2 regions of the Mesobacillus sp. AQ2 genome follow, and region 2 is predicted to be linked to the other one. Evidence: predicted binding sites of a transcription regulator. Region 2 holds the regulator's gene; the other holds the start of a gene.
What was found. Region 2 encodes LexA, which represses DNA repair genes until DNA is damaged. Its sites were predicted from a motif close to CGAACATATGTTCG; they were not measured.
Positions count from the first base shown of each region.

Region 1: the regulator LexA is predicted to act here: its motif matches at 7,600-7,613, upstream of ruvA (Holliday junction branch migration protein RuvA).

Region 1 covers NZ_CP126080.1:3,442,141-3,457,858, reverse strand. The annotation lists gene nadB (L-aspartate oxidase) at 1-386, shown strand, start outside; gene nadC (carboxylating nicotinate-nucleotide diphosphorylase) at 355-1,236, shown strand; gene nadA (quinolinate synthase NadA) at 1,208-2,314, shown strand; gene safA (SafA/ExsA family spore coat assembly protein) at 2,481-4,403, shown strand; gene QNH36_RS17490 (aminoglycoside phosphotransferase family protein) at 4,393-5,376, shown strand; gene QNH36_RS17485 (YhcN/YlaJ family sporulation lipoprotein) at 5,477-6,187, shown strand; gene QNH36_RS17480 (BofC C-terminal domain-containing protein) at 6,741-7,271, shown strand; gene ruvA (Holliday junction branch migration protein RuvA) at 7,692-8,300, shown strand; gene ruvB (Holliday junction branch migration DNA helicase RuvB) at 8,365-9,366, shown strand; gene QNH36_RS17465 (DUF2905 domain-containing protein) at 9,363-9,569, shown strand; gene queA (tRNA preQ1(34) S-adenosylmethionine ribosyltransferase-isomerase QueA) at 9,615-10,643, shown strand; gene tgt (tRNA guanosine(34) transglycosylase Tgt) at 10,692-11,831, shown strand; gene yajC (preprotein translocase subunit YajC) at 11,907-12,179, shown strand; gene QNH36_RS17445 (TIGR04086 family membrane protein) at 12,265-12,651, opposite strand; gene QNH36_RS17440 (DUF421 domain-containing protein) at 12,843-13,496, shown strand; gene spoVB (stage V sporulation protein B) at 13,523-15,085, opposite strand; gene QNH36_RS17430 (post-transcriptional regulator) at 15,204-15,503, shown strand.
Region 2 covers NZ_CP126080.1:2,015,281-2,030,998, reverse strand. The annotation lists gene QNH36_RS10030 (GNAT family N-acetyltransferase) at 1-238, opposite strand, end outside; gene QNH36_RS10025 (hypothetical protein) at 378-530, shown strand; gene QNH36_RS10020 (YneF family protein) at 925-1,140, opposite strand; gene sirA (sporulation inhibitor of replication protein SirA) at 1,298-1,738, opposite strand; gene QNH36_RS10010 (FMN-dependent NADH-azoreductase) at 2,414-3,049, shown strand; gene QNH36_RS10005 (hypothetical protein) at 3,089-3,238, opposite strand; gene QNH36_RS10000 (lysozyme family protein) at 3,642-4,337, opposite strand; gene QNH36_RS09995 (SDR family NAD(P)-dependent oxidoreductase) at 4,433-5,179, opposite strand; gene QNH36_RS09990 (VOC family protein) at 5,300-5,722, opposite strand; gene tkt (transketolase) at 5,925-7,934, opposite strand; gene QNH36_RS09980 (DUF896 domain-containing protein) at 8,255-8,488, opposite strand; gene QNH36_RS09975 (YneB family resolvase-like protein) at 8,566-9,213, opposite strand; gene yneA (cell division suppressor protein YneA) at 9,239-9,553, opposite strand; gene lexA (transcriptional repressor LexA) at 9,708-10,331, shown strand; gene QNH36_RS09960 (hypothetical protein) at 10,466-10,696, shown strand; gene QNH36_RS09955 (ATP-dependent DNA helicase) at 10,748-12,670, opposite strand; gene QNH36_RS09950 (hypothetical protein) at 12,829-13,362, shown strand; gene QNH36_RS09945 (GNAT family N-acetyltransferase) at 13,349-13,885, shown strand; gene QNH36_RS09940 (hypothetical protein) at 13,938-14,354, opposite strand; gene QNH36_RS09935 (nucleotidyltransferase domain-containing protein) at 14,462-15,268, opposite strand; gene QNH36_RS09930 (hypothetical protein) at 15,357-15,695, opposite strand.

The DNA of each region.
Region 1 (15,718 bases), 1.4 Mb from region 2:
CTGTTCATGTAAAAACCTTTTTCGCTGGTAAACTGCCGGTTCCTGACATGCTAAAACAAACCATGATGGACAGAGCCGGGATTGTAAGGACTAAGGAACAGCTCACCCTTCAGGCTGAATGGCTTGCTCAATTTAATCACGATAAGTGGCTGGACGCTGACCTGGACCACTTATCGCCAGCACAATTAACCAGCCTGTTTATGTATATTACCGCCACCTTGGTCACCCAGTCTGCATTGGAGCGGACAGAGAGCAGGGGCGGTCATTATCGTGAAGATTTTCCATATGAAGATAATGCCAATTGGATGAAAAAACAAATCATCCATCAGCAAAAAAACCGAAAGGATGGTAAGCATGAATTCAATCAAACTGCGCTTGCTACTTGAACAATTTTTCATTGAAGATATCGGCGAGCGTGACGTCACCAGTGAATTGATTTTCGGAAATGAAAGTAAGGGAATCCTGGTGTTCATTGCGAAGGATGAAGGGGTTTTCTGCGGAGAGCAGATTATCGATCTTGGTTTCAGGCTGATGGATGAGAACAGCCAGGTTACCATGAAGGTAAAGGATGGCGAAAAGGTTGGCAAAGGTCAGGAACTGGCGTTGATTACCGGCAAGGTTTCCGCACTATTAAAAGCGGAAAGAGTCGTTTTGAACCTCGTGCAGCGAATGAGCGGAATAGCCACAAAAACAAACGAAGCTGTAAAAGCATTGGACAGCACGAAGACAAGGATTTGTGATACACGAAAAACAACCCCCGGCCTGCGGATGCTTGAAAAATATGCAGTTCGATGCGGTGGCGGGTTCAATCATCGTTACGGCTTGTATGACGCGGTTATGATCAAGGACAACCATATCTCTTTTGCGGGCTCGATCAGCAAGGCAGTGGAAGCAGTCAGGTCAAACCTTGGACATATGGTGAAAGTAGAGGTGGAAATCGAAACAAAGGAGCAGCTGCTTGAAGCGATTGAAGCGAAAGCAGATTGCATCATGTTCGATAACCGCACGCCGGAACAAATTGAAGAATGGATTGGCTATGTACCGGAAGGAATAGCAACCGAGGCCTCCGGCGGCATCACGCTCGATAGACTGCATAGCTACAGGAGTTGCGGAGTTGATTATATATCACTGGGATTCCTCACGCACTCTGTAAAATCATTGGATATTAGCGCAAAGGTCATGGCCGAAACGAAAGGGGATGTACAATATGAATATATTGGAGGCGCTCGAAGCTAAATCAAAAATGCTCCCTGAGAAATACCGGAACATGTCGGTTCAGGAGCTTGAGGGCATGATTAAGGACATTAAGGGCAAAATGGGCAAAAAGCTGTTCATACCTGGTCATCATTATCAAAAAGATGAAGTCATCAAATTTGCCGATGCGACAGGCGATTCACTGAAACTTGCCCAGCTGTCTGCCGATAACAGGGAAGCGGAGCATATTGTTTTTTGCGGAGTTCATTTCATGGCCGAGACGGCTGACATTTTAACAACTGAAAATCAGAAGGTCTACCTGCCGGATATGAGAGCCGGATGTTCAATGGCAGATATGGCTGATATTTACCAGACAGAACGCGCCTGGGATTACCTGCAGGTGCTGTTTGGAGATACGATTTTGCCATTGACCTATGTCAATTCTACTGCAGCAATTAAATCATTTGTCGGCGCTAATGGCGGAGCTACCGTTACATCCTCAAACGCCGAGAAGATGGTTCGCTGGGCTTTTTCAAAAAAAGAGCGTCTGCTTTTCCTTCCAGATCAGCACTTGGGCCGGAATACGGCTTTTAACATTGGAATTGGGCTTGATGAAATGGCCGTTTACAATCCGATTGAAAATATTCTTGAGTATGATGGCCCTCTTGAAAAGGTAAAAGTGATTCTTTGGAAAGGACATTGTTCGGTACATGAAAATTTCACGGTGGAAAATATCGCGGATGTTCGGGCAACATATCCTGATATGAAAGTCATTGTCCATCCAGAATGCCGTCATGAGGTAGTGGCATTGTCAGACATGGCAGGATCAACGAATTATATTATTGAGGCAATTGAAGCGTCGCTTGCAGGCTCATCGTGGGCGATTGGTACCGAAATGAATCTGGTAAACCGGCTGATTTCCCAGCATCCAGATAAAAAAATCATTTCATTGAATCCTCATATGTGTCCGTGCTTGACGATGAACAGGATTGACCTCCAGCACCTTGCCTGGAGTCTGGAATCGGCTATCCAGGGTCAGGAAATCAACCTCATAAAAGTCGATGAAGAAACAGCATTCAACGCAAAGCTTGCCCTGAATCGCATGCTTGTGCAATCATAATTGAAGTCCTTCCCATATCGGGAAGGATTTTTTTTATGGGAAAAGCTTAATCTTACGGCGAAAAACATATTTATTTACATAGAAGCATAAGTTTTTTTGAAGATTGTTAGCAATTTGCCCACACCAACATAGAATATATGGACTTATGCCATAGGAGGGAATCAGAGTGAAAATCCATATCGTACAGAAAGGGGATACTCTTTGGAAGATCGCCAAAAAGTACGGCGTGAACTTTGAAGAGCTGAAACAGATGAACGCCCAGCTCAGCAACCCTGATATGATTATGCCCGGTATGAAAATAAAAGTTCCAACTGGTGGAGGCACAATAAAGAAAGAAGCTCCCATCGCAGGTGGAACGCCTCAAGCAAAAATCAATATGGGTGGCAAAAAGGAAATGCCGATTGCCAAAGAGAAACCAATGCCAATTCCAGAAGTAAAGAAAGAAGCACCAAAAGAGGCTCCTGTTAAGGAACAGCCGAAGGTGGAAATGCCTAAACCTGCTCCAAAGGAAGAGCCAGTTAAACCATATAAACCTAAAATGCCTGTACAAATCAAGCCGGAAATTGATATTAACAATTACTATATGATGAATATGGCTAATATGCAGCTCCCGCCACAGCCAAAACCACAGCCAAAACCACAGCCAAAGCCACTGCCAAAAGCCCAGCCAAAAGCGGAGCCGCAGCTCCCGCCAAAACCAACTAACATTTTCCCGGAAGTTAAACCAGAGGCTAAGCAAATCAAACCACAGGTAAAATCGGAACTTAAGCCCCTGCCTCCAAAAGCAGAGGTAAAGCCAAATGTAAAATCAGAAATTAAACCAGATATAAAAATTGAAAAGAATGCTTACATGGATGAATCACCATCAATGATGCCATTCGTTCAAGGAGGTTACCAGCAGCCTATGATCCCATACCCATATAATTGTTATCCAGGTGCACCTTCAATGTCAGGTCCTGCTTATGGTTATCCAGGAACCCAACAAATGCCATACCCTCAGGTGCAGGGAATTTCCCAGTATCCAGATATGATGCCTAACATGGCATTGCCGGCAGAGGACATGGAATCCTCATCTTTCGCAAATATGCAGAGCCCGGTAATGGGTGAAAACATGCCACATTATGCTCCACCGCAGATGACTGGACCGACTTTTTATGGGGTGCCTATTTCACCTGTTATGCCTGGCCCAGGCTACATCCCTCAGCCGCAACAAATGCCATATATGCCGCAGGTCGGCGGAATGATGGATAATCAGCCAATGCCACAAGTAGGCGGCATGATGGAGGATGAATCATCTGAAATGCCAATGATGCCTCAGATGCCGCAAGTCGGCGGGATGATGCAGGGTCAGATGCCGATGATGCCGCAGGTCGGTGGAATGATGGAAAACCAAATGCCGCAGGTCGGCGGGATGATGCAGGGTCAGATGCCGATGATGCCGCAGGTCGGTGGAATGATGGAAAACCAAATGCCGCAAGTCGGCGGGATGATGCAGGGTCAAATGCCGATGATGCCGCAGGTCGGCGGGATGATGCAGGGACAAATGCCAATGATGCCACAAGTCGGTGGAATGATGGAAAACCAAATGCCGCAGGTCGGCGGAATGATGCAGGGACAAATGCCGATGATGCCACAAGTCGGTGGAATGATGGAAAACCAAATGCCGCAGGTCGGCGGAATGATGCAGGGACAAATGCCTATGATGCCGCAGGTCGGTGGAATGATGGATAATCAAATGCCGCATGTAGGCGGAATGATGGATAATCAAATGGCACCTCAAGTCGGCGGAATGATGCAGCCTCCAATGATGCCTAAGCAAGTTCCAGGTGCTGTTGCTGGAGGCGATTGCGGGTGTGGCGGCACAATGGGCAGCCATTATGGTATGATGGGTCCTGGAATGAACCCATACCAAATGATGCCTTACGGCGGCTATCCAGGTGCACCAGGAATGCATATGTACCCTCACCTTGGCAACCCAATGGGCATGGGACCACAGGGATTTATGAACCCTTATGAAGCAGGTCCAATGGGTGGAGGATACGGAATGCCAATGCCTAGATATAATGACGAAGAGAGCAATGAATATTAACATCAGGAGAGGGGGAGACGATTATTTTTTCAATCGTCTCTTCTCTTATTTCAACAGCGAACTGGATGTCAAAATTCATGGCATGAAACAGTTGAGGGGCAATGTCTATCTTGTTGAAACAGAGGACACCCGCCTCATTTTAAAAGGATATAAAGATTTACGAAAATTAAAGATCCATGAGGCATTTGCTTCCTCATTGAGGCAAACCGGCTTTGACTCCTCATACAGATTTTTAAGGATGAACACAACTCTTCAATTCAAGGGTTTATTTTACGGCTGTATTGAGTATATTGACCATCATGAAAATCGATTTGATTATGGGGAACAGGCGGACAGAAAAGAAGGAATCACGCTCCTGGATAAATTCCATGAACATACTTCATTGCTGGCACCTTCCTATGCAGGGATGCTTCCTAAAGCGGATTTGGCAAGAAAATGGGATCATCGAAAGAACGAATTCACCAAAAATTTGCAAGCTGTCCATTTTTATGTGAACAACGCCATCACAGATGAGCTCCTGGATTGGGCCGATGTTTCGTTAACACATTTTGATGCTTCAAAAAAAGAGCTTGAACAAGAACCGCCAGCAATCCTTCATGGCGATGTTGCCCATCATAATTTTCTTCGATCAAAAGAGGGAAAGCTGTATTTAATTGATTATGATTTGATCAGCCTGGGCCCGAGAGCGTACGATATGCTCCAGTATGCCAATCGAATCCTCCCCTTTCTGGACTGGGAATTTGACTCTCTGAAAAAAATCGGACATTTTAAAAAATGGCTCGGTTATGAATCGTTTTTATACGGCCTATTGTACCCGGCAGATATCCTGAGGGAATGGAACAGGATGTTCAGAGAAAGAAATCATTTATCACCAAACAGACTTTCTCCTCTGATTGATATGACGATAAACCAGTTCCAGCAAAGAAAAAAATTTCAGGTAGATGTTAAATCCCAGCTTAATACTTGGAAGTGATTTGGACGTATCTGTCAGAATGAAAACCCATCCCCATCCGCACTCTAATAAATGAGCATTAAGAAGAATGCTCATTTTAGCTAGGATGGGGGTTTTTCGTTTGAACAAGAAAATGATGTTCGTTCCTTTAGCCTCACTGCTTGCGTTAGGTCTGACAGCCTGCAACGGAAATAATGAGGCATCTGTTCAAAGTACGAACAGGAACCAGGCCCAGCCACTTGGTTATTATTCGAATGAAAAAGGAAACGAAGTCGATGTAATGGATGACAGGGAAGGGGCACTTACGGAGCTATTTGACCATAATTTTGGCAAAGAAGGTGCCGCTGAAGAAGATCGCAAGCGAAAGATGCTTCAGTCGAGGGATGAAAATGGGAATCCTCCAAACCCGACCGTTCCGCGTTCAGACCATGACCATAATTTTTTTCAAAAAGACAATAAATACAGCCGTGGAGATCTGAATTACCATGGACATTTAAGTGAGCACAGAGGGAGCGGCAAGGCAGGTATTTATTCCAATACCGGACAGGATAACAAACTTGCACGCAAGGTCTCGCTTGCAGCAGAGTCTGTCGATAATGTCGATAAGGTGAGGTCCGTACTGTTCGGCCGCGAAGTTGAAATTGCGGTATCCTACAAGGATAAGTCGCTGAAAAAACAAACAGATAAGAAAATTAAAAAAGCAGTACTGCCATATACCGAAGGCAGGGAACTTCGCATCATCGAGGATGAGGGAACCTTCAGCAGGACAAGGAATATTGATTATGACCGAAAAAATGGCAATCCGCGTGAAAGCATCAATATCAATCCTTGATAAATAATAGAAGGCAGATCACGATCTTGCCTTCTATTTTTATGCTCAAAGAAACATTTTTTGATTGAGCTTGGACAATAATCACATCAATGAGCAGATAAATAAGGCCAGAGCCGATTTATCATAACAATAATCGCATTAATGAGCAGATAAACAAGGCCAGAGCCGAATTATCGATACAATAATCACATTAATGTGCAGATAAACAAAGTCAGAGCCGAATTATCGTCACAAAAGTTCCATATATTCCTTCAATGTACCGATAATTTAAGTTAATTCTGCTTTTTCTTCATAATTAACACTTTTAAACTCCGATAATTTGTGGACGTGCCTTTATCTACCCTTAATGTCCGCTAATCTGCAAACAAACACTAGTTTTTTCAACATCATCCTCATTCAACCCAATCCTTCTATAACGGTATTCAAAAGCAATTATTCCAAGCAATACAGCAAAGGGATAATTAAAAGTCGATTGGCTATACTAGTAGTGAAAAAGAATTTAAACACTTTTGGCAAATAAGAGAGGTGGACGGCAATGGCTTCAATCAATTTAATCAAAGCGTTCAGCACTGCTGTATTGCTCCTAATCAGTTTATCAGGGGCTGGTCCAGTACTTCCCCCAGGGCAGGTTCATGCTGAGAAGCCTGGTGAAGCAGTCCATGAATTCAATGAACCTCTTAAGGTCACAATCATTTTGCAGAGAATCTATCTTGATGGTGAAATGAGTGAGGAAAAGGTCGTGGAGACGGTTTGGTCGTTAGAAGATTTTTGGGCTAAATATGATAAATGGCAGCTTGTAGATATGGATGCAAAGATGGCGGTATTCAGGCAGGATGTTGATGATATTTCACCGCTTCTGAAGGCAAATGGATATTTCGGCCTGTCAGATGAAGGGGTACTGACTATTTTTAATGGAAGGCCTGATGGTTCGAATATTATTCAATCGTTCTTCCAAATCGACCTTGGCAGACTTGAGAGCATCAAGCGGGATCAATTGAAAAAGGGAATTCCGATCCGCAGTAAACAATGCTATGAGGAGGTCTTGGAGACCTTTAAACCATATACGGTGAAAGACTTACATTGAAGAGCCGGGATGACTGGCTCTTATTTGCGTTTTCCAAGGTTTCTTAGAGATTTTATTACTGGATAAGAAAGTATAAATATATCCACTTAGATTAGAGCAGCTCGAGACGTTTGTCTAGCTGCGGCTCCTAACTCCTCGAGTCGCTTCGGTCCTGCCGATGAAGTCAAAAGAACGACTTCACTGTCAGGCCCTCCAGCGCTTGTCGGAGTTGGGCAGTCGCCTCCGCTTTTCGTTTTCGGTCCGCCCGATGAAGTCAAAGAGCGACTTCACCGGGCGGCCCTCCAACGCTTGTCGGGGCTGACCAAGGCGCTTGCGCTTTTCTTATAAATGATCATACGTTCGCCTTTTTGCATATTTTTGTTCATACCTTTAAAAAGAGTATGTTAAAATGAGTTACAGCAAAGCAGAGGGGCGAGAGTATTGTATGAATTCATAAAAGGTACCGTCGATTTTGTCGGTCCTGAATATATAGTGGTTGAAAACGGGGGTATTGGCTATCAAATAATGACGCCAAATCCTTTTGTGTTCACAAAAGAAGCAGGCAAAGAGGTTTGTATTTTTACATATCATTATGTCCGTGAAGACCTCATTTCGCTTTACGGGTTCAAGACCCGGGAAGAAAAGGCGCTTTTCACCAGGCTTTTGAATGTTTCCGGCATCGGGCCGAAAGGGGCACTGGCCATCCTTGCGTCGGGAGAACCGGGCCAGGTGGTCCAGGCGATAGAAAATGAGGATGAATCGTTCCTGGTCAAGTTTCCTGGAGTAGGCAAGAAGACTGCGAGACAAATGATTCTTGATCTAAAAGGAAAATTGCATGACCTGGTTCCAGATTACTTCCCTAATCTATTCAATGCTGATGAGGTGGCTGCGACAATTTCCCAGTCCAATGAGTTCGATGAAGCGCTACTGGCATTAAAGGCACTTGGTTACTCGGAAAAGGAAATCCGCAAAATCACACCAGATTTGAAAAAGGAACAATTGACAACAGACCAATACATCAAAAAAGCATTGCAAAAGCTTTTAAAGTAAACTAAGTGATAACAGACCAGTTGACCAGCAGGTTCGATTATCCAGCATAAAGAGGTGAAAACAGATGGAAGAACGAATCATCTCCAGTGAAGCGGGCGACCAGGATCTTTCATTTGAGCAAAGCCTGCGTCCCCAGACTCTAAGACAATATATCGGCCAGGATAAAGTGAAGGCCAATCTTGAGGTGTTTATTAAAGCGGCAAAAATGAGGCGTGAAACGCTTGACCATGTACTCCTCTATGGGCCACCCGGCCTGGGAAAGACTACACTGGCAGCGATCATCGCCAATGAAATGGGTGTCAATCTAAGGACAACCTCAGGGCCGGCGATTGAAAGACCTGGTGATTTAGCGGCTATTTTGACTGCTCTGGAACCTGGCGATGTTCTGTTCATTGATGAAATTCACAGGCTGCCGAGAACGATTGAAGAAGTGCTTTACCCAGCAATGGAGGATTTCTGCCTTGATATCGTCATCGGAAAAGGGCCGAGTGCCCGTTCTGTCCGGCTTGATCTGCCCCCATTCACGCTCGTTGGTGCGACAACCCGTGCTGGTTCTCTGTCAGCACCATTAAGAGACAGGTTTGGAGTATTGAGTCGTTTGGAATACTATAATGAGGTACAGCTAACTGATATTGTGGTCAGGACAGCTGAACTTTTGGAGACGGAAATTGACTGGCTTGCGGCCCAGGAACTCGCGAGAAGATCGCGGGGGACACCAAGGATCGCCAATCGCCTGTTGAAGCGTGTGCGTGACTTTGCGCAGGTGCGGGGCAATGGTGCGGTCGAGGAAACACTTGCCCGGGAAGCATTGGAGCTCATGCAGGTCGACCGTTTGGGCCTTGACCATATAGACCATAAATTGCTTAAGGGCATCATTGAAAAATACCGAGGCGGCCCGGTCGGTTTAGAGACGATTTCTGCTACGATCGGAGAAGAATCTCAGACCATAGAAGATGTTTACGAACCCTACCTATTGCAGATCGGGTTTTTGCAAAGGACCCCAAGGGGAAGAATTGTAACGGAGGCTGTATACCGACATTTTGAAATGGAGGTGCCAGAACGATGACAGGAGCAGCGAAATTCGTCATGATCGCCGGAGCAGTCATCTTCATCATTGGCTTCATTATGCAGTTTATCAATATAGGAAGATTGCCAGGGGACATTGTCATTAAAAAAGGAAACACAACCTTTTACTTTCCAATTGTCACTTCCATTCTGGCAAGTATCATCTTATCAGCGATCTTTTACTTGATCGGCCGATTCAGATAATCAAGGATCATTAAAAATTTATAGAAACTTAGTAAGGGTGACATCATGAAAGTAGATATGTTTGATTTTCATTTGCCGGAGGAACTGATTGCCCAGACTCCGCTTGAACAAAGAGCGGAAAGCAGACTGATGGTTTTGAATAAAGAAACGGGCAGCTTGGAACATGATATTTTCAAGAACATTAAAAACTATCTTATGCCAGGTGATTGCCTCGTCCTGAATGATACCAAGGTGCTTCCTGCAAGGCTTTTTGGCTTGAAAGAGGATACCGGAGCAAAGATTGAAGTGCTGCTTCTGAAACAGCTTGAGGATGATGAGTGGGAAACGCTTGTTAAACCGGCGAAAAGAGTGAAGGAAGGCACGAAAATCACTTTTGGCGACGGCCTTTTGACAGCGGTATGCACCGGAGAAGCCGAGCATGGCGGCAGGAACATGAAGTTCTCCTATGAAGGCATTTTCTATGAAGTACTCGAACAGCTTGGAGAAATGCCGCTTCCTCCTTATATCAAAGAGCAGCTGGAGGATAAGGACAGGTACCAGACGGTTTACGCAAGGGAAAGAGGATCTGCTGCGGCGCCGACTGCAGGCTTGCATTTTACAGAGAGCCTGTTGGAAGATATCAAGGAGATGGGCGTCCATATCGCTTTTATTACTCTCCATGTCGGACTGGGAACGTTCAGGCCTGTGAGTGTTGATTCCATCGAGGAGCACGATATGCACTCAGAATTTTACCAGGTAACCGAAGGTACGGCATTGCTTTTAAACACAGTTCGTGAACAGGGCGGCAGAATCATCACAGTGGGAACGACATCGACTCGGACACTGGAAACGATCGCCACAGCGAATGATGGTAAATTTGTCGCTGAAAATGGCTGGACAAGCATCTTCATCTATCCTGGTTATGAATTCAAGGCTATCGATGGGATGATCACCAATTTCCATTTGCCGAAGTCTACACTGATCATGCTGATCAGCGCTTTGGCTGGACGGGAAAATGTCCTGAATGCCTATAATAAAGCAGTTGAGGAAAAATATCGCTTTTTCAGTTTCGGAGATGCGATGCTGATTCTATAGTAAAAAACACATTAAATGAACTTTGGACTTCTGGAAGGAGCTTGAACATTGTCAGCAATCCGTTACGAATTAATTAAAACTTGTAAGCAGACAGGAGCGAGGCTAGGGCGGGTGCATACACCTCATGGCTCTTTTGAAACCCCTGTCTTCATGCCCGTTGGAACCCTGGCGACAGTCAAAACGATGTCACCTGAGGAATTGGTCCAGATGGGTGCCGGGATTATCCTGAGCAACACCTATCATCTTTGGCTGAGACCAGGCCATGAAATCGTCAAAGAAGCTGGAGGCCTCCATAAATTCATGAACTGGGACCGCGCGATTCTCACTGATTCAGGTGGTTTCCAGGTATTCTCTTTAAGCGAGTTCAGAAAAATCGAAGAAGAGGGCGTCCACTTCCGCAACCATTTGAATGGTGACAAGCTATTTCTTTCCCCTGAAAAGGCGATGGAGATTCAGAACGCTCTTGGATCCGATATCATGATGGCTTTTGATGAGTGCCCGCCATATCCAGCGGAATATGATTATATGAAAAAGTCAGTCGAAAGGACATCCCGCTGGGCCGAGCGCTGCCTGACAGCACATCAGCGTCAGCAGGACCAGGGATTATTCGGGATTGTCCAGGGCGGTGAATACGAAGAACTGAGGAAGCAGAGTGCAAAGGACCTGGTTTCTATGGACTTTCCTGGCTATGCAGTTGGCGGCCTGTCAGTCGGAGAACCGAAGGATGTCATGAACAGGGTACTAGAATTCACCACTCCATGGCTGCCATCCGACAAGCCTCGCTACCTGATGGGAGTTGGCTCACCGGATTCCTTGATTGATGGCGCCATCAGAGGTATCGATATGTTTGATTGCGTATTGCCTACACGTATCGCCCGGAATGGCACGCTGATGACAAGCGAGGGCAGGCTGGTTGTCAAGAACGCCAAGTTCGCGCGTGATTTTGGCCCATTGGATCCGAACTGTGACTGCTATACTTGCAAAAATTACAGCAGGGCATACATCCGTCATTTGATTAAAACGGATGAAACATTCGGAATTAGACTTACTTCTTATCATAATCTTCATTTTCTGATAAACTTAATGGAGCAGGTCAGACAGGCGATTCGTGAAGACCGTCTGGGGGATTTTAGAGATGAGTTTTTTGAGCAGTATGGTTTCAATAAGCCTAACGCCAAAAACTTCTAAATAAACTGCTTTTTAATGAGGCTGTTCTGGCATCAAAAGCTTCGGCAGCCTTGACCATGAAAGGAGGGGAAACGAATGGAAGGATTGGTAGGTACAGTATTCCCGTTATTGCTGATGTTTGTATTATTTTACTTCTTGTTGATCCGCCCGCAGCAAAAGAGGCAAAAAGCGGTTCAGCAAATGCAGAGTGACCTGCAAAAAGGGGATAAGGTAGTCACGATCGGCGGTTTGCATGGAATCGTTGATGGAATTGATGAAGGTACTGTTGTCATCAAATGTGGTGACGGAAGCCGTCTTACATATGACCGCGCGGCAATCCGCGACGTCAAAGAATCAGCGGGCGTATAATGTAAAGCGGATGCGCTCTTAACAGATTCAGAATGTAAAATGTTTTACTTGCGAAAAAAGAAGCGGACTTTTGCCCGCTTCTTTTTTATGCTTTAGAGGTGCCGCCTACGATGTTCACCCCGAGTATGCCGCCCATCATCGCGGTGAGGATGTAACAAACATGGTAGATGACTTGTTCCAGCGAAAATAGACTGTCATATCCCAGATACTGAAACAAGAAAATAATCAGGGAATAAGCCAGGCCTGTTCCTCCTCCAATTATCCACCCTTTCTCTTTGCCGTTCCCGCCGGTGATAAATCCCCCGATAAAAATCGATAAAAATGAGATGGATGTCATCACGTATTGAAGCGATGATTCCTGGACTGAAGTGAATTTCAGCAGAAGTGAAAATATAAAACTGCTCACGATTGCCAATAAAAAAATGGCAATCACTCCGTAAAGGACGGCCCTGCCCAAACTTTTCGATTCCATTAACCCCTCTCCTCTCTAGTCTCTGTTCCCCTGCAACCGGGAAAACCCTAGTACAAGCATATTCAGGTAAATGGACAATTAGAATCAGATTTTCATTAACAGTCAGTTGAAAAAGCAGAAACTGTCAGTATTTTTTCAGCGGAAAATAAAACACTAAGGAGGAATGCTTTAAGAAGAAGGGCGGGGGAAAAGTGGAACAGTACTTCATCATCCTTTTTAGGACATTGCTCCTTTACTTATTAATCCTGTTGATTTTTCGTTTAATGGGAAAAAGGGAAATCGGTGAATTGAGCATCCTTGATTTGGTTGTCTATATCATGATCGCTGAGATGGCTTCCCTGGCCATAGAAAACACGAAAGATCCGTTGATTAATACCCTTCTCCCAATCAGTATTCTTGTCATTATCCAGATTACATTGGCACTCCTTTCTCTCAAAAGCAAAAAGTTCAGGGATATTGTAGATGGAAAGCCGACAATCATTATTAATAATGGGAAGATTGATGAAAAGGCAATGCGATCGCAAAGGTATAACTTTGACGATCTGCTGCTTCAATTACGGGAAAAAGATGTTGGAGACATTTCCGATGTGGAGTATGCCATATTAGAGCCGTCTGGTACCCTATCTATATTCCAGAAAAATTATGATGATCAGCAGGACAACAGCAGTCTTGCCCTGCCGCTGATCATCGATGGCGAGGTTCAGGAAGATAATCTTGATATGATCGACAAATCAAGATCCTGGATGCTGGAGAAACTTAGGAATAAGGGGTATGAAGATCCCGGCGAGATCTCTTTTTGCAGCTACCAAAACGGAAAATTTTATATCGATCTCAAAGATAAATAAAAACGTGGATTCATTGTCCACGTTTTTTAACTATACGTCCTTCTAAAAAAAGACATTAGGACTGACCGCAGTTTCATAAGCTCATTTTTCCTGATTAAACCAAGAGCAACTGACAGTGATAAATAGAGGGTTGTAACCGCTCCAGCATTGGCAAGAATTCTTAATGATAGTCCCAGCTCTTCACCCTGCCAATCCCAGAGCAGGAAACCCAATGAGCCAGAAAGAATGATGATGGTAAATAACTTTAAATAATCTTTTACATAAAAGCTGAAGGAAACAGCCTTAAGCATCGTCGCAAAATGGAGAAGGGTAATCAGGACGATTCCCATGACCATTCCCAGGGCGACTCCATTGATGCCAAACGCAGGCTGGCTTGCCAGAAGGAAGATGACTGCGGTTTTTGCCAGGTTTCCGATCAGGCTGTTAATCATCGCTGCCCTTGCCAAATCAAGAGCCTGCAGTGCTGCCTGCAGCGGACCCTGGAAATAGTAGAACAGGAAGAATGGAGCCATCAGCTTGATGAATTGAGAACCATTTGAACTCCCGTACATTAACGTCATCAAAGGCTCAGCAAGTACATATAACACCACGATCGCAAGGCCGCCTGTTAATAAGGAGAAGCGCAATGATTGCTGAAGGAGGTGCTCAATCACCTTCATGTTCTTTTTTGAGTTCGCTTCACTGATTGCCGGAACAAGGGATGTGGACAGAGAATAGGTGATGAAGGAAGGCAATAACAGCAGCGGCATTGCGAAACCTGTCAATGCTCCATATTGTTTGGTAGCAGCAACAGCTGCCACACCGGCTATCGCAAGACTGTGAGCAACTACGATAGGTTCGAAAAACCAGGAAACTGAGCCAATCATTCTTGAACCGGTTGTTGGCAAAGCAATCCTCATTAATTCATTGAAGGTCGATTTTCCAGAATGGACAAACCCGAAAAAATTCTTCCGCAGCCGGAACTTTTTCCTGAGCTTAAAGGTGGTCATTAAATAAATCAAGGAAATTAGCTCCCCAATCACTGAAGCGATCATGGCACCTGCCGCAGCATATTCAATCCCATAAGGCATGAAGGTTTTTGTCAAAACAGCGATCAAGGTGATCCTTACAAGTTGTTCGATTACCTGGGATATGGCAGATGGCCTCATATTCTGCCGGCCCTGGAAGTAGCCGCGAAGAACGGAGGATACGGCCACAATCGGAACTATCGGCGCAATCGCCAATAGCGGCCACTGCGTTCTTGGATCTGTGAACAATGTTTCCGATAAGTATGGTGCAAGCAGGATGAGAGCAGGTGTAAATAAGATGGACAGTGAGACGGTCGTAGCCAGAGAAACGACAAGAATCTTCTTGATTTTTCGGGAATCACCCTTTGCCTCAGCTTCTGCCACATTTTTGGAAATCGCGACCGGGAGGCCCAGCTGGGTAATCGTCACAACGAGCACCATGGTAGGGAAGGCCATCATATAGAGGCCAACACCCTCTTCGCCAATAAAGCGGGCAATGACAATTCGATTTATAAAACCAAGGACCCTTGTGATGAGCCCGGCTATAAGTAAAATAAATGTTCCTTTTAAAAACTTCGACATTCCGCTCCCTGCCTTCTCAAAAATGCATATTTCATATACAATTAACTATATGCAGGAAAGTGGACAAAGCATGACAAGGTTAAAACATTAAACCAGAAAATTTGAACGAGGAGGCCAGATGATGGAAAAAAGCCATCAGTATGGACGGTATTACAAGCAAGTGAAGCCGGCTCTTGAAAGCAAAATCGAAGAATTCAAAATATTCGGTTATGACCAGGTGAATGGACCTGATCTATGGGCATACCTGACCAAGAAAAAGTGGAAAAAACCAAAAGAAGACATCCAACTATATGAAATTGTTGCTGATATCTTATCTGCAAAAATCGGTGACGTCATGAATTTCACAACAGTTGAAGCTTTCAAACTTGGAGATATTGCATTCGATAACGAAGAAGAGATGAAGGAATTGTTGAAGTAGCATTAAGTTTGTAATAGAACCCGAAAAAGACGGAACCCGATTTTTTCTTCTCATGTAAAGCTTTCTGATGAAGAGAACGGAAAAAGCCTAATTGACAGTTTTTTTAAACTGATACATAATTAGTATGCTATAAATTGGTTAAAGTTTTTTCATTAAGTCTTTTTTTTATTTGTCTGGCAGCATGTGTTTTTGTGCGAAGAATAAGGAGGATTTAT
Region 2 (15,718 bases):
CCATAATATTTGCAGCCATAATTTGATCTGAAATGACTCTGACCATACCAACCATTTCATTATGGTCCCATACCGTGAAAGCCCAGGTAGAATTTCTAAATATCAATGTAAACTTCTCCTTTTGCCATTCAGGAGTATTCCTTGACCATCCAGCGTCTTGGAATAACTTCTCTACCTGACCTGCAGGAACCCCATTTGTACCTTCGCGGATCACCAATCCGTTAAAATACTGATACATACTTTTTCCCCTTTTTTATGTTTGTCAGGGAACTATATTCTTTATCAGCCACAAGATGTCCTGCCATAGTTTCACATTTACTTTTGCCGGTTAAATTCATCTGCAATGACAAAATCTAATTAAAGGAGGTGCTTTATATATGGTCAGAATCCATAATCCTATTAATGCTGATAAAAACAAGCGAGGCACAGACGGACAATTACATGGCGGAACATTAGAAACGGCAGATGAGTTTTTTGACTCGATTTTTCAGCAAGGAGCAAAAAAGAAGGCCGGAGACAAACAAAAATAACGCCGATTTTGGCGTTATTTTTATTGATTAGTTGAATCAGCCAATTCAAGATCCCCTCTATCCTTTTAAAAGGCCATTAAGAGAGTTTCTTAGACATTTCACCTTCTGTGCCACTTCAAATTGTCCATTAAATCCGGTTTCTTAGACATTTCCACTCCTAATCCACTCCGAAATGTCCATTAAATCCAGTTTCTTAGACATTTCAGTTCCTAAGCTACTCCAAAATGTCCATTAAATTCGGTTTCTTAGACATTTCAGCTTCTTAACCACTTCAAAATGTCCATTAAATTCGGTTTCTTAGACATTTCAGCTCCTTACCCACTTCAAAATGTCCAATAAAACTCCACTAATAAGAAAAGCACCCATCCATATGATGAGTGCTTGTCCTTCTTTATTATTTTCCTGTCTGCTTGTTCATTGCTGACATCATTTGATTGATTTTCTTCTGGGATGGTTTCATACCCATTTGCATCATCATCATTTTAAGCATTTGTTCGTTGATTGGCGGATTTTTCTTTAAGTAGCTCTCCATGTATTTACGAGCAATGAAAAATCCTAGCGCTACACCGACAACTAATGCCAGTATACCAACTAGAATTATTGTCCACATAAAACTTCCTCCTTCATGTTGTCTAACATACAGTGTACTAAACCAACAGCTATTATACAATATCTGTGTATTTTTTTCTCTATCAAAAACACTCTTTAATGAACTTTTTCGTCATTTTCTATAAAAAAGCTACCTCTAAAATGTACAGGTGAAAATATCACACGTATTTCCGCTCTTTGATCGGCTTCAGCCATCCATATTTGTTTGATTCAAGGTCGATCGCAAGGAATGATGATTCACATTTGCGGAGGATTTCAAAGAAGACTGTTTCAGTATCGACTTGACCATCGGAATCCAACTCGAGCCACCTTTCATGGACCCTAAGTATGGCTAAACTATTGTTTGTTTTGTTTTCATATACATATGTTCCGTTCTCGACATAAAACCCTTGTGTTTTGGAAAGCTGCTGATGCAGAAGCTGATGGATTCGAAGGGCAGGAATGGACCTGGTCACGAAGTCTACTTGTTTTGATATGATGGATTTCAAATAACCTTTTGCTTGACTATATTCTAGAAATAATTGATAAAACATCCGTTCTCTTCCGAAATAATGGGAGGCAAATTCATCTTCTATTAGATATAGCTGGTAGGATCTCACCTGATCCCCTCCTCTGCAGACAAGCTTTTGTCTTTATTATAGAAAAACCATCGGTCTGCGTTTGTCTAAATATGCCGAAAATATCCACTAATCTTGTCGAATTCAAAACTTTCTTACATTTTATTATAAATTTTTTCTCTTCTATTGTCACCACTTTCACAGCAATGCCAATTTTGGAGTGAATGATACCTTTTTTTGGAGCGAGAACCCTTGCATAAGGGTGTTTTTCGACTTAAATGGTACCCTTATTGGCGCAAGAACCCTTCCATAAGGGTACCTCTTGCCTTAAATGGTACCCTTATAGGAACGAGAACCCTTCCATAAGGGTATCTCTTGCCTTGAATGGTACCCTTATTGGCGCAAGAACTCTTGCATAAGGATATCTCTTGCCTTGAATGGTACCCTATTGGCACAAGAACCCTTGCATAAGGGTATCTCTTGCCTTGAATGGTACCCTTATTGGCACGAGAACTCTTGCATAAGGGTATCTCTTGCCTTGAATGGTACCCTTATTGGCGCAAGTACCCTAGCTTAAGGGTATCTCTTGCCTTGAATGGTACCCTTATTGGCGCAAGTACCCTTGCTTAAGGGTATCTTTTATCGAAAAAGAGGAATAGTGGGTCCTATTTAGGGGAATATATCAATGTTACTTTGAAATAGAAAGGATGACTATACATGGCTACTGTACTTTATATTACTGCTAATCCGAAAGCCGTTGAAGAATCATTCAGTTTAACGGTTGGTGAGGAATTCATCAAGGCTTACCGCGAGAACAATCCTGCAGATGAAGTCGTTAGACTCGATCTTTATAAAATGGACGTTCCGTTTATCGATACAGATGTTTTCAGCGGCTGGGGCAAGTTACAGAAAGGTTCTGCTTTCGAACAGCTCAGTGACGATGAGAAGCAAAAAGTTAGTGCAATCAATACCCTTACTGACCAATTCGTTGCAGGAGACAAATATATCTTTGTAACTCCGTTCTGGAACTTCAGCTTCCCTCCGAAAATGAAGGCTTACATTGATAATATTGCGATTGCCGGAAAAACTTTTAAATATACAGCAGAGGGACCGGTGGGCTTGCTTGGCGGAAAGAAAGCTCTCCATATCCAGGCGCGCGGCGGAGTCTATTCTGAGGGCCCGGCTAAAGAAATGGAGTTTGGTGACCGTTACCTGCGTACCGTCCTGGCATTCATGGGTATAGAAGATGCAGAAACACTTGCGATTGAAGGAATGGCAGCTATGCCTGAGAAAGCAGAGGAAATCAAGCAACAAGCCATCCAGCGTGCAAACGAACTGGCAAAACAATTTTAGACAAACAAAAAAGCCTGTTTTCAGGCTTTTTTTACTGAATTATTTAACTCCGTCCAATGGAATGTCCTTACGGTGGTCAAAGCTGTAAATGGTTCCTTCGCTAATTTGCTGTTCTACTGCCTTTTCCTGCTGGGCAGCCTGATCCACTAAAGCACCCTCCAACGGAATATCTTTCCCATACTCAAACATACGATACACCTCCTGTATCATATTATGGGTATTTATTACTAATATATTTACCTTTTTGTTTCTTTTTCCCGCAAATTTTCTCCATCTAGCAAAAAAAAACACCCATTAGATGGGTGTTAAGTTTTAAATGTGTCTCGATAAATCTGAATATAAATCTAAATCTAGTTTCAAATCCATCTGGTACTTTTGCTATTTGCAATAATCTTACAAAGGTGATTAAGTTATGCGAATAAACATTGGAAGTTCATGTACCTGTTGATAGTCATATGATAACCGGAGATGAAAGCTGTCACAAAGGGAGTTTCTCTACTTTCATTCGTATGAACGAAAAGCAAACATTCCGGTCTTTTCAATATTGGAACAGTCAATTGGAACAGTCAATTGGAACACTCAACCAGAAAAATTAAAATGCTCGTTTAGTTGAATCTTCATTTAAACTCCCAGGACTGTTGACCGAAATGGTTTCCATATGCCTGGCAACTTTTGTGCTATAGGTGAAATCTCCATAGCAATATGGATAGCGGAAATTATTCTTGTCCCCTCCACAATTATAGGTTTGCGGATTTTTCTCAACCTGGATCATCGAAAACTTCTTTGCGAGTTCCTCGCTGTGCTTGTTGCCATTTTGAGCAACAAAATCGATGTAGCCGATTCCCATATTATATGCCTGGATAACCGTTGGAAAATCGACTTGCATCTTTTTGCCATAATCCATAACCCGGTGAAAATACTTAACACCCTGCTGTATGCTTTGTTGGGGATCCTTGATCGAATTTGGCGCTAATCCCATGGATTCAGAAGCTTGCATGGGATCACCACCCTTTCCTTTGCTTTCCTGCATCATTAGTGCGGCAACAGTAACAGTATGTTCCTCGAGGCCGACCTTTTGCAATTCCTCCGCAATCAACGGAGTATATTTAGCAACCTCACCAATAGAACTGGTCACCCCGACATTCATCTTCTTTAGGTTATAAATATCTAAATCAAGGAACCTATCAAATAGGAAGAAACCTATAAAGGCAAGAAACAATAAAATTGCCAGATTGAAGTTCCTTTGGACTTGATTTTTCTTTTTAGGTTTCTTTTTGGTGTACTTCATTCGTTCTCTCCCAAATGATTTTCTATTTCTATTTTATTAGAAATCATCTGAAGTTAAAAGGGAGCAGCCATCATTTTTAGCAGCTCCCTGAATCCTTATTCTTCATAAATCATTTTACGAGTCATTCCTCCATCAATGACGAGGTCCTGCCCATTTATAAAATCATTATCCTTGTCAGCCAAATATAAGCACGCTCTTGCAATATCTTCCGGTTTCCCGACACGATTGGACCAATGCTGAAGATGGTCCTTCTCACGCAAATCTTCATAATCTACTGTCTGGATCCACCCGGGGCTTATTGAGTTGACTGTAATCCCTTTCTCTTGAAGCGAAGCGGCAAGTGCATGTGTCAAGGCAACGATTCCGCCTTTAGAGGAAGCATATGCTTCTGAATTTGGTTCAGACATAGTTGCCCTCGTTGATGCGATATTTATGATTCGTGCACCTTCATTCATCCTTCTGGCCGCTTCACGTGAGCCGATAAACACACTCCTGAGATTGGTAAATACAACATCCTCCCATTCTTCAGTAGTAAGCTCGAACAACGGCTTGAACCGCGACACTCCGGCATTATTTATCAATACATCTATCTGCCCGAAGTCACTCAACACACTGTCCACAAGATTGACAATGTCCTTTTCTTTTCTGACATCTGTTTGATAAAATCTTGCTTTTCCGCCGATTTCTTTAAGATCGGATATTAATTCTTTTCCCCTGGATTCATCTATGTCTGCGATACATACATTTGCATGTTCTTGCGCAAATGCTCTTGCAATCCCTTTGCCGATTCCATTAGCACCGCCCGTTATAATTACAGTCTTTCCTTTAAACCCACTCGACATAAACAATTCCCCCTCCTAATTTACCAAAGTTGATATATATAGTGATTCCACTTTGCGTAACCATTCAATCTCTTTATGTAAATAAAATAAGCCAGACTGCATATGCAGTCCAGCCGGGGATTATTTACTTTCTGTTGATACTTGCCACTCGATGCCAAACTTATCGGTCACCTGGCCGTAAGCGGGACTCCAGAAGGTTTCCTGAAGGGGCATTGTTACCTTTCCATCCACCTGCAATTTATTAAAGATTTCTTTTGCTTCAGCAGCATCATCCACCAGAAGCGCGATTGTTACCTGGGAACCAAGCTGGTATGGGTGGCCAGGGAATGTATCTGATAGCATGAGGCCAGCACCGCCAATTTTCAACTGGGCATTCAACACCCGGTTCTTCGCTTCTTCAGGAAGAGGATGATCAGGGTTTGCAGGCATATCACCGAATGTTTGCAGACTGATCACTTCTGCTCCCAATGCTTCCTGATAAAATTTCACTGCTTCCTGGCCATTCCCGTTTGTTACTATGTAGGGGACAATTCCTGTTACCATAACAGCACTCCTTCCATTTTTCAGAACATCAGTTCGTTAACATTTTAACATTTACTGTCTCTTTTTTCAAATTCTATATAAAAGAAGGTTATTTCCCCAAGGAATATAGTTTTGCTAAAATAGTCTAAAAAAAAGCGGAGGTTCTTTTAATCACAAAAGCACGCAACCATTAATGGTTACGTGCTCTTTTATAAAGTTAATTTTAGTCTTGCTCGATCAATGCTTTTACGCGAGCGACAACATTGTTGACAGAGAATCCATACTCTTCCATGATCTTTTCACCAGGCGCTGATGCACCAAATGTATCGATCGCAAGTACTTCTCCCTCGTCACCAACATAACGGTGCCAGCCAAGTGAAGAGCCCATTTCGATTCCTAGACGCTTCTTGACAGACTTTGGAATGACACTTTCTTTGTATTCCTTTGATTGCTGCTCGAAGCGATCCCATGCAGGCATGCTGACAACCGCAATGTCGATGCCTTCAGAAGCTAAAGCCTCTTGTGCCTTAACTGCAAGTCCTACTTCTGAACCTGCTGCAAGGATCAATGCATCTGCTGTTTCTTTTCCAGCTGGAGAGATGACATAAGCACCTTTTGAAACGCCTTCGTACGCATTCTTGTCCGTATTCTTGATTGTCGGCAGGTTTTGGCGAGTCAGCACCAGAGCTGTAGGATTCTTAGTTGATTCAACTGCCAGCTTCCATGCAGCTGCTGTTTCGTTGCCATCCGCAGGACGAATCACTGACAGGTTTGGCATTGCGCGAAGTCCGGCAAGCTGTTCTACAGGTTCGTGGGTTGGACCATCTTCCCCAACCGCGATGCTGTCATGTGTGAACACAAAGGTTACAGGCAATCCCATTAACGCAGCAAGTCTGATTGCTGGTTTCAGGTAATCAGAGAATACGAAGAATGTTCCGCCAAACACCTTAAGGCCTCCGTGAAGTGCCATACCGTTCATAGCTGCTCCCATGGCGAATTCACGCACCCCGAACCAGATATTGCGGCCTTCGAATGAACCTGGGAAGAAATCGCCTGTTCCCTTGATCATTGTTTTGTTTGAACCAGCAAGGTCAGCTGATCCGCCAATCAAGTAAGGAAGGTTTTTCGCAATGCCGTTAAGTGCTTCACCAGAAGATGCACGGCTCGCAAGGCTCTTGCCTTCTTCGTATACTGGAATGTCCTTATCCCATCCATCTACTAACTCACCCTTTATAGCTTTTTCAAGCTGGGCACCCAGTTCTGGATACTCCCTCTTATATTGAGAGAATTGTTCATTCCAAGCTTGTTCTGTTTGTTCACCTTTATCAGCGATTTGCTGTTTGAAGTGATCATAAACTTCACTTGGTACATGGAAGTCTTCTTCAAATGTCCATTTGTAAGCTTCCTTTGTAAGTTTCAATTCATCGGCGCCAAGTGGGGCACCGTGAACATCTGATTTACCAGAGAGGTTAGGTGAACCATATCCGATGATGGTCTTAACTTCTATCATGGTCGGACGATCTGCATCTGTTTTTGCTTCCTCGATCGCCTTTGCGATTTCATCGAGATTATTGCCATCTTCAACGCGGATATATTGCCATCCGTATGCTTTAAAACGGCCCTCAACACTTTCAGAGAATGACTTATTAAGATCGCCATCCAGTGAGATATCGTTTGAATCATATAGAACAATCATTTTACCCAATTTAAGGTGAGCTGCAAGTGAAGCTGCCTCAGCAGAAACGCCTTCCATAAGATCGCCATCACCGCAGATACTATATGTATAGTGATCAACGATATTGTAGTTATCCTTATTATAAACAGCAGCCAGGTGACGTTCAGCCATCGCCATACCAACCGCCATGGCAATTCCCTGGCCAAGCGGTCCGGTTGTTGCGTCTACACCGGCAGTGTGTCCAAACTCAGGATGTCCTGGTGTCTTGCTTCCCCACTGACGGAATTGCTTAATATCTTCCATTGATAGATCATAACCTGCAAGGTGCAGTAAGCTGTATAGCAGCATAGATCCGTGTCCGGCAGACAAGACAAACCGATCGCGGTTGAACCATTCTGGATTCTTAGGGTTGATATTCATATAACGAGTCCATAATGTGTAAGCCATCGGTGCTGCCCCCATCGGCATGCCTGGATGGCCGGAATTTGCTTTTTCAATCGCATCAATTGATAAAGTACGAATGGAATCAATTGAAAGCATATCAATTTCTTTAAACATTTAATACATCCTTTCTATAGGTACTGGCTACATCATTAATATTATAGCGAGAGAAATTATTATACAACAAATTATGCCTGAAGGAGACAGAAAACGCCGTATTGTTATTTATTTTGACACATACTCGCTGTACTTATGTAAGCAAACGCTTCAGATGAAGACGGAATATAGATTTTGACATAGAAGCTAAGAGGCCTTTAAAATTGTTCCATTGCTGATTTTTCACTTCAGTAGTCGAATATAACATTCAGTTTTTTCATCTGTCATGCTTCCAAAATAAAAATGGAATACATTCTCTCATGTATTCCAAATTGAATATATTAATGAAGTTTATTCTTCAATTTTTCTTCTTTTAGTTTTTCAGGTGTAACATCATTGCCTTCTGGATCAACAATGGTAACTCCCTTTAGTGTATTCAGCATAGAAGAACGGAATGACTGGAGATACTCGGCTCGAAGCTTTGTCTGTTCCTTTGCTTCCTCTTCTGTCAGCGTTGATGTTTTTGCTTTCCTTGCCAGTTCATTGATTCTAGCAATTTTATCACTTGATAGCATTGTAAAGCTCCTTTGTGTAAAAAATTACGTCAAATGACATCTTACTAAATTTTTTCTAGTTTTACAAGAAAGGAGCCTCATTCCTCATTTGATTCTATATGTTCAAGGTATCGCCGATTCACTGTTGCCTTGGATACATTGTAGCCAAATCCTTTCAGAGTAGCGGCAATTTCAGCAAAAGTAAGGCCATTATTCCGCAGCCTGACAATCTCTGCTATCGGCATATCTTTACGTTCCCTGCCGGAATGCTCGCCCTGATTTTTGAGATTGCGCTGAGGCTTGTATCCATGTTCAACCGCACGTTTCATTCCGCGTTTAATCTTTATGTTATGGATTTTCCTCTGATATTCTTCTACCATACTGACAATCTGGAGCACCATGGAATCCGATTCAGAAAGCTGAAGTTCCCCGCTGTGAGAGATGCTGTATAACTTAACGTTCTCCTTTAATATGCAATGGAGAATAGCTACCTTTGCATTACCCCTGCCAAGTCTGGTCTCATCCTGAATCAATACGGCACCGACTGACTTGTCCTTTATCAGCTCCAGCAGTTCAAGGATCCCGTCCCTTTCAAGGTCATACCCGCTGGCTTGTTCCTTGATGATGTTCATCACTTCAAATCCATACTGTTCTGCAAGGCGGAGCAATTCTTCCTCCTGCCTGGCAAGCGAAGTTTCCTGCGTTTCTTTCGTGGTACTTACCCGGCAATAAATAATCGCTTTCATGCTGTCACCTGATTCTATGTACAAATTATCTTTCAGCCCCGGCAATCTGTGTTGGCTCCAGATATTCAGCCGTCACCGGGATGACAAGTTCATCTCCCGGAAAAACCCTTTCTCCAACAATCCCATTTTCCTTTTCTACCCAGCTCACGAAATCATTTTTCGATAAACGATGCTCACTGGCGTACGTCTCTGCAATCTCCCATAGTGACTGCCCTTCTTCTATAGTAACAGTTATGTATGCATCATCGTTATGTAAATTTGCTTTTGCCACCAGCGAAAAAATCAGGCTGACAGCAAGAAGGATTAAAGCGTAAGAATAGTTTTCCCATAGTCTTTTCATAATCGACACTCCCTAACGAATATATGTTCGCCTATTTGATTTTTATTATAATACGAACATTTGTTTTGTGTCAACTCAAAATTCGAACTTATGTTTGTATCTATCAAATAGACATGGTATAATTAGGACAAGAAAAAATACGAGGTGCGTGAATATGACAAAGTTATCAAAGCGGCAACAAGATATTTTTGAATTCATAAAAGGTGAAGTCAAGAAAAAAGGATATCCGCCATCCGTACGTGAAATCGGCGAAGCAGTTGGACTGGCATCAAGTTCCACGGTACACGGCCACCTTGCAAGGCTCGAAAGCAAAGGGCTGATCAGACGCGATCCAACAAAACCGCGTGCAATTGAAATACTGGAAATCGAAGAGGAAAACCGTATCCCTAAATATAATGTTGTCAACGTGCCTGTTGTCGGTAAAGTAACAGCCGGTATGCCAATTACGGCTATTGAGAATGTTGAAGAATACTTCCCGCTTCCAGACCGCCTTGTTCCTCATGATGAGCAGGTTTTCATGCTCGAAATCATGGGTGACAGTATGATAGAGGCTGGTATCCTGGATGGAGATTATGTAATCGTCAAGCAGCAAAAGACAGCCAATAACGGAGACATTGTAGTAGCAATGACTGAGGATGACGAAGCAACTGTTAAACGTTTCTTCAAGGAGAAGGACTATTTCAGGCTCCAGCCGGAAAATTCATCAATGGAACCGATTATCCTTCGGAATGTATCGATTCTTGGTAAAGTCATTGGTGTATACCGTCATATGCACTAAAAAGCAAGCGGACTCCGCTTGCTTTTTTTCGTTCTATCAAACTTTTATTTTTTTAAAGGTTCTATGAAAAAAGCATATTCCTTTCCAAAGTAGGTACAAGCCCTGACAACTTGTCCCTTTCCGAATAAGATATCGTGTATTTTAGCTATGGAAGAAGTTTAAGCTCGAATGGGATCCAATCTAATAATAACGATTCAGCAGGAGTTTTTTACTCTAACCGCAACAACAAACAGGTAAGGGCGACAATTGATTTTGAAGATCTTTGCCGTGCTGACCGTCGTTGCATTATCAATGACTTGGTTGCTGGTGCTCAGGATGAGAATGATCGTGACCGCGATGATAGAAAGTGCGGATGCAGAGACTAATTTCCGCAAAAAAATCCCGAAAGGCTTGGACCTTTCGGGATTTCCCCTATACTAATGAATGCCACTAACAGGAAGCACTGCTGTTATTTCTTCCATAAATTCTGCTTTTTGCTTACCAGTAAGCCATAAATGGACGGCACCTTCGTCCTGGCTGCTCCTGATCAACCTGCCTATTCCCTGTCTTAACCGAAGCAGCATGTATGGAACGTCTACTTCTGCAGAAGGGTTGGCCGCATGCTTCCTTTTTGCCTGGAAGACCGGGTCATGAGGCGGGAATGGCAATGAAGCAATGATGACCTGGGTCAATGATTCACCGGGGACATCAAGACCTTCCCATAAACTGTATGAGCAAAGTACAGTGCTTTTGACATTCTGGAAGTCTTTTACGGTTTCACTAATCTCACGGTCGCCTTCAAACAGGATGTCAAAATCCCACTCCTGTTGATCGGACCATACTCTGAACCTTTCCATTTCCTGCATGGAAGAAAACAAAACCAGTGAGCTCCCGCTTGCAGTACGCAGATCCGTACCTATTTTCTCCCATTTTTGATTTTCAGCATCCTGAACATGCACTTTAATTTCCATTTGCTCTTGATAATCAAACGGTGATGCAACCGTGAAGGAAGTATATTTTTCAATTCCGAGACTCTTCGCTATATAGTTGAAGTCCCCTACCTGGGATAAAGTTGCTGAAGAAAAAACAAACGGGATATTTTGTGCAAAAACTTCTTTTTTCAGAATGTCCTCTACCAGACGAGGCATGATGACGAGTGAAGACTGAACTTCATTCTCTTCAAGCCAGAAAATCCCTTCATCGTTCTTCAGGAAGATCGATAGACCATATGCAAAAAACTCGAGATATTCTTCCATGATTTTTAAGTGGTATTCATCAATCAGGAACATTTCTGCGTCAAATACCAGCTGGTCCATTAATTCGCTGACCTTCTTTTCCAAAGTTTCAGCTGTCTTCCTGATTGCAGGATGCTTCGCAACTTCTTTTCGATTCGAACCCTCAACAGCAGTAGAGTTCTCAACCAGCAGGTCGAACCATGAGTCATGCAGCTCTATGATGTCCTCGATTAAATAGAGAGATTCCTCCCTGACATCCTGATGCATATAGCCTGTTAACACAGTCGTCAGAGTTTGCGAATTAAATCTGTATGTCAGCCCTTTTTGCGCTGCGAATTCAAGCAGATGACCTTCATCAAATATGACGGTGCTCGCTTCAGGCAGCAAAGGCATCTGGCCCTCTCTTTTCCGTGATTCTTTTGTCCACACATGCTCCATGTAAAAATCATGAGAACAAATAATCAAGTCTCCGGCATGCCGGTAGTAATCACGATTCAATGTTTGCCCGCAGCGATGGCGCCAGCTGCATGTCGAGCATTGCTGAAGTGGATCCCACGCCATCTGAGACCATTTTTCATTGGTGACCCAAGGATATTCCTTTCGGTCACCGTACCGGCTGAATGAATTCATGGAAATGCCTTCATCAAAAATAAAATCTGGCAGTTGGTCATGGACATCAAGAATTTCCATGTCGTCAGAGGTGTTCGAAAGCTCATCAAGCTTCTTGATACATACATATTGCTCTCTCGCTTTTGCCAGCCGGACGTCCACTTTAAGTCCCAATGCCTGCTCGAGTTTTTCGATGTCTCCGCCCTCTTTTACAAGCTGTTCGATCAGTGTTTCATCTGAGCAGGATACAATTGCAGGCTTCCCCATATAACGAGCGTAGAGGATCGCGTAAATCAAGTAAACGAATGTCTTGCCTGTTCCTACACCAGCTTCCGCAAACACAATCCCTTTGTTCTTAAAGGCCTGTTCCACCTGGAAAGCCATATAAATCTGTTCGTCGCGCAACTCATAGCCCTTTTCAGGCAAAATATCATAAAAAACATCACCAATGTAATCCCCTAATAAATCAAAGAATGTATCATTTTTAGTGATGGTAAATGGAAGATTTTTTGTCATTCAGGTTCTCCTTGAAAATTGATTCTGGCAAAAAGCCAGTTTTAATCATAACAGAAAAAAGTGCTGGAAGTGAAAGAATTCATTCTGGTAAAAATTCTGATTGCCCTTTTGGAATTTTCTGTTATTATTATCTCAACTTTATACAAAGGAGTGGTCATATGAAAACTAAATATTTTATAAACCTGACCAAATTCATTCTTGCTGCATTGATTTTACTCAATCTTTATCAGTATAAAAAAATCACTGACCTAGAAATTCAGGCAGGATCTGAATTCCAGCGGACAGTAAGAGACTCTATATTTCTACTGGAGAACGATGCTGATCCGACCCTATGGATAAAGATCTTGAAAGAAGAGGATGGCGAATTCACGTTTGCCAGTCATCTAGGGGAACTCTCTATTCTAAGCCGACAATATTATATGATGAATGGAAAGATTTCAAATTTAGGAGAAGTCTGGGATCAACTTGCAGACCATTATAAGCACTTAGCGTTCAATATTAGAAATGGCAGAGATTACACACAAATTGAAGAGCAAATCAACAAAGATAGGGAGTTTCTAGTTATGTTGTTAAATGATATCGACTCAATTTCGGGTGAAAATGAAAAGCGTTATTACCGGGAATTTTCTGATTCTGACTCCAAAACTTCTAATTTGGTATGGAGGGAGTTTAAGAAATATGAAGAGCGATGATTATTTTATTCGTTCTGAAGTTATTAAAGATATTCATGGTATCAGGGTTTTAAATCAAGCGGCTTTTGTAAATGGTGAAAATGAAGCACGTTTGGTTGAACTAATCAGGGATTCCGAAAATTTCATTCCTGACTTAAGCATGGTAGCTGTTGACGAGAACGGAGAAATCATCGGACATATTCTTTTCAGCATCATCAGTCTTCTTGCAAAAAAAGGAGTGATCCCAACAATCGCTCTCGCTCCAATGGCTGTGAAGCCCGGATATCAAAATAGCGGAATCGGTTCAGCACTCGTCAAGGAAGGTTTAAATAAATGCAAGTCTTTAGGATATCAACATGTATTTGTACTTGGCCATCCGAATTTTTACCCTAAATTCGGGTTTCAGCCCTCGAAGAATTTCGGTGTCAACGCTCCCTTTCCAGTACCAAATGAAGTGTTCATGGCAATCGAGCTTGAGCAGGGCTCATTGAATGGTTTAGAAGGAAAAATAGAATATCCCCCAGCTTTTAGTGCAGTAAGCTGAAAAAAGTGCTCGTATTGGCACTTTTTCTTTTTGTGACCCTAAAAGCAATGACCTATTCACCTGGCAGCAATGCTGATTCCAGGTCATGAACTTCAGTTTTATCTGTTAACCTTCCATACCCTTCGTTTTCCATTCTGCTGATAATGGTGGCAGTTTCTCCCTCAAACCATACTCGGTATTCATACAAGCTTTCCGGCATATTTTTCTCTTCCTGGATGAAGAAAACCGCCAGTACATCTTCTTTCCTTGTCATTTCCGGCTTCGTCTTTGGGGACCATTTGATTTTTTGGAACGCTTGCTCTAGAGTTTGGAGCTCATCTTTAGAAGCAATTATTCTCTCCTCACCGTCTTTATTGCCATCCTTTGTTAGTTTTTGCACATCAACCCTGGTCAATTGCGGTTGGAAATCTGAACTGCAGCCAGTCATGAATATTATTAGGATCATTGTTAAAATAGCAAGCTTTTTCATTTAATCCCCTCGATTGCACTATTCTAATAGATACTACAATGTTGGATTAGCATCCATGATTCTTAGCACTTATAATTGGAATATCATTCAAAATAGTGAAGCCAGTATCATAACACCATTTCAATGATTCTCCTGAACTCTTCTTCATCCGTTTCCAGTCCTGCCTTTTTATGTAGAACTCTATATAATCTCATTACTTCTGGAAACATTAATGTTAATGCCCCCAAAATTTGTTCCTTTTCTCTTTTACAATGCCATTTGGCCAGCAAGGATAATTGCCGCTCATTCAATAAACTTCTTTCTCCTTCAACCTTAGACCAAACACCATATGAAGAATCCAGATGATTGCCGGCTTCCATATACCAGCCGCCAGCAATCAACCATCTTACCCGGTCCAGGTTTGCCAATGCATAGTACCAATCTTTTCGCATTACAGCGCGGTATGTTTCATGGTAAAAAGCCAATATCTTACCTTTCCAAAACTCAACAGCTTCTGAATCTAACACAATTTCAATCCTTGAAGATTCTTCGAAAATATCTGTTAATATATCACCAGGATCATACAAAACCTCCAAGCCTTTCAGCCAAATTGAAGGCTTCACTTGTCCTTTAGTTTTATACCAAGTGTCCGCTTTAACAAAGGAATCAAAATGTGCGACCACAACTGGTGAATCCGGGTGACTGTCTTCAAAAAATAAAACATTTCCCCAATTCAAAGAGCGCTGCCTTTTATTGCGAATAAAATCTTCCAGACTGATATCCTCAACAATAATATGTAAATCTATATCTGAATAGTTATCATAATTTCCTTTTGCCAATGACCCGCCAAGATAAATTGCCCTTACTTTTTCATCGCCAGTAAAGTCTGCAACTGCTTTTAGTAAAACTTCATGACGGTCTCTCGATAAATTCATATCCCTTTCAAAATGCTTAGTTTCTAATCCCGCACATTATATATCACTCCTTTATTATGATAATACATCATTACTTAATGCTGTTTAATTAACCCCCTAAATCAAAACTTGATGATTTAACATTGAGATTTATGATGTTATAATCATCTTCTTTTAACTCTTCCACTGAGGTAATGACTTCAAGGAACCGTTTGTAAAAATCATTGATTCCAGGCTGTTGATCAACGGCATGAATACTGTCAGTATAGCTTTTTTCGTCCTGATAGATATGCATCTCAATCCACTTTGAACTGTCTGCCTTGCTTTGTAAGTAAAGAGTTTGTTTATTTGTGAAACGCGAATAAATTTGCTCTGCTTTAACTTGAATCTCAAGGTAGTCCTTTTCCCTTTCTGGCTTAATGCTGTAACTATATGTTTTTACGAACATAATGGAGATTATCGTCCTTTATA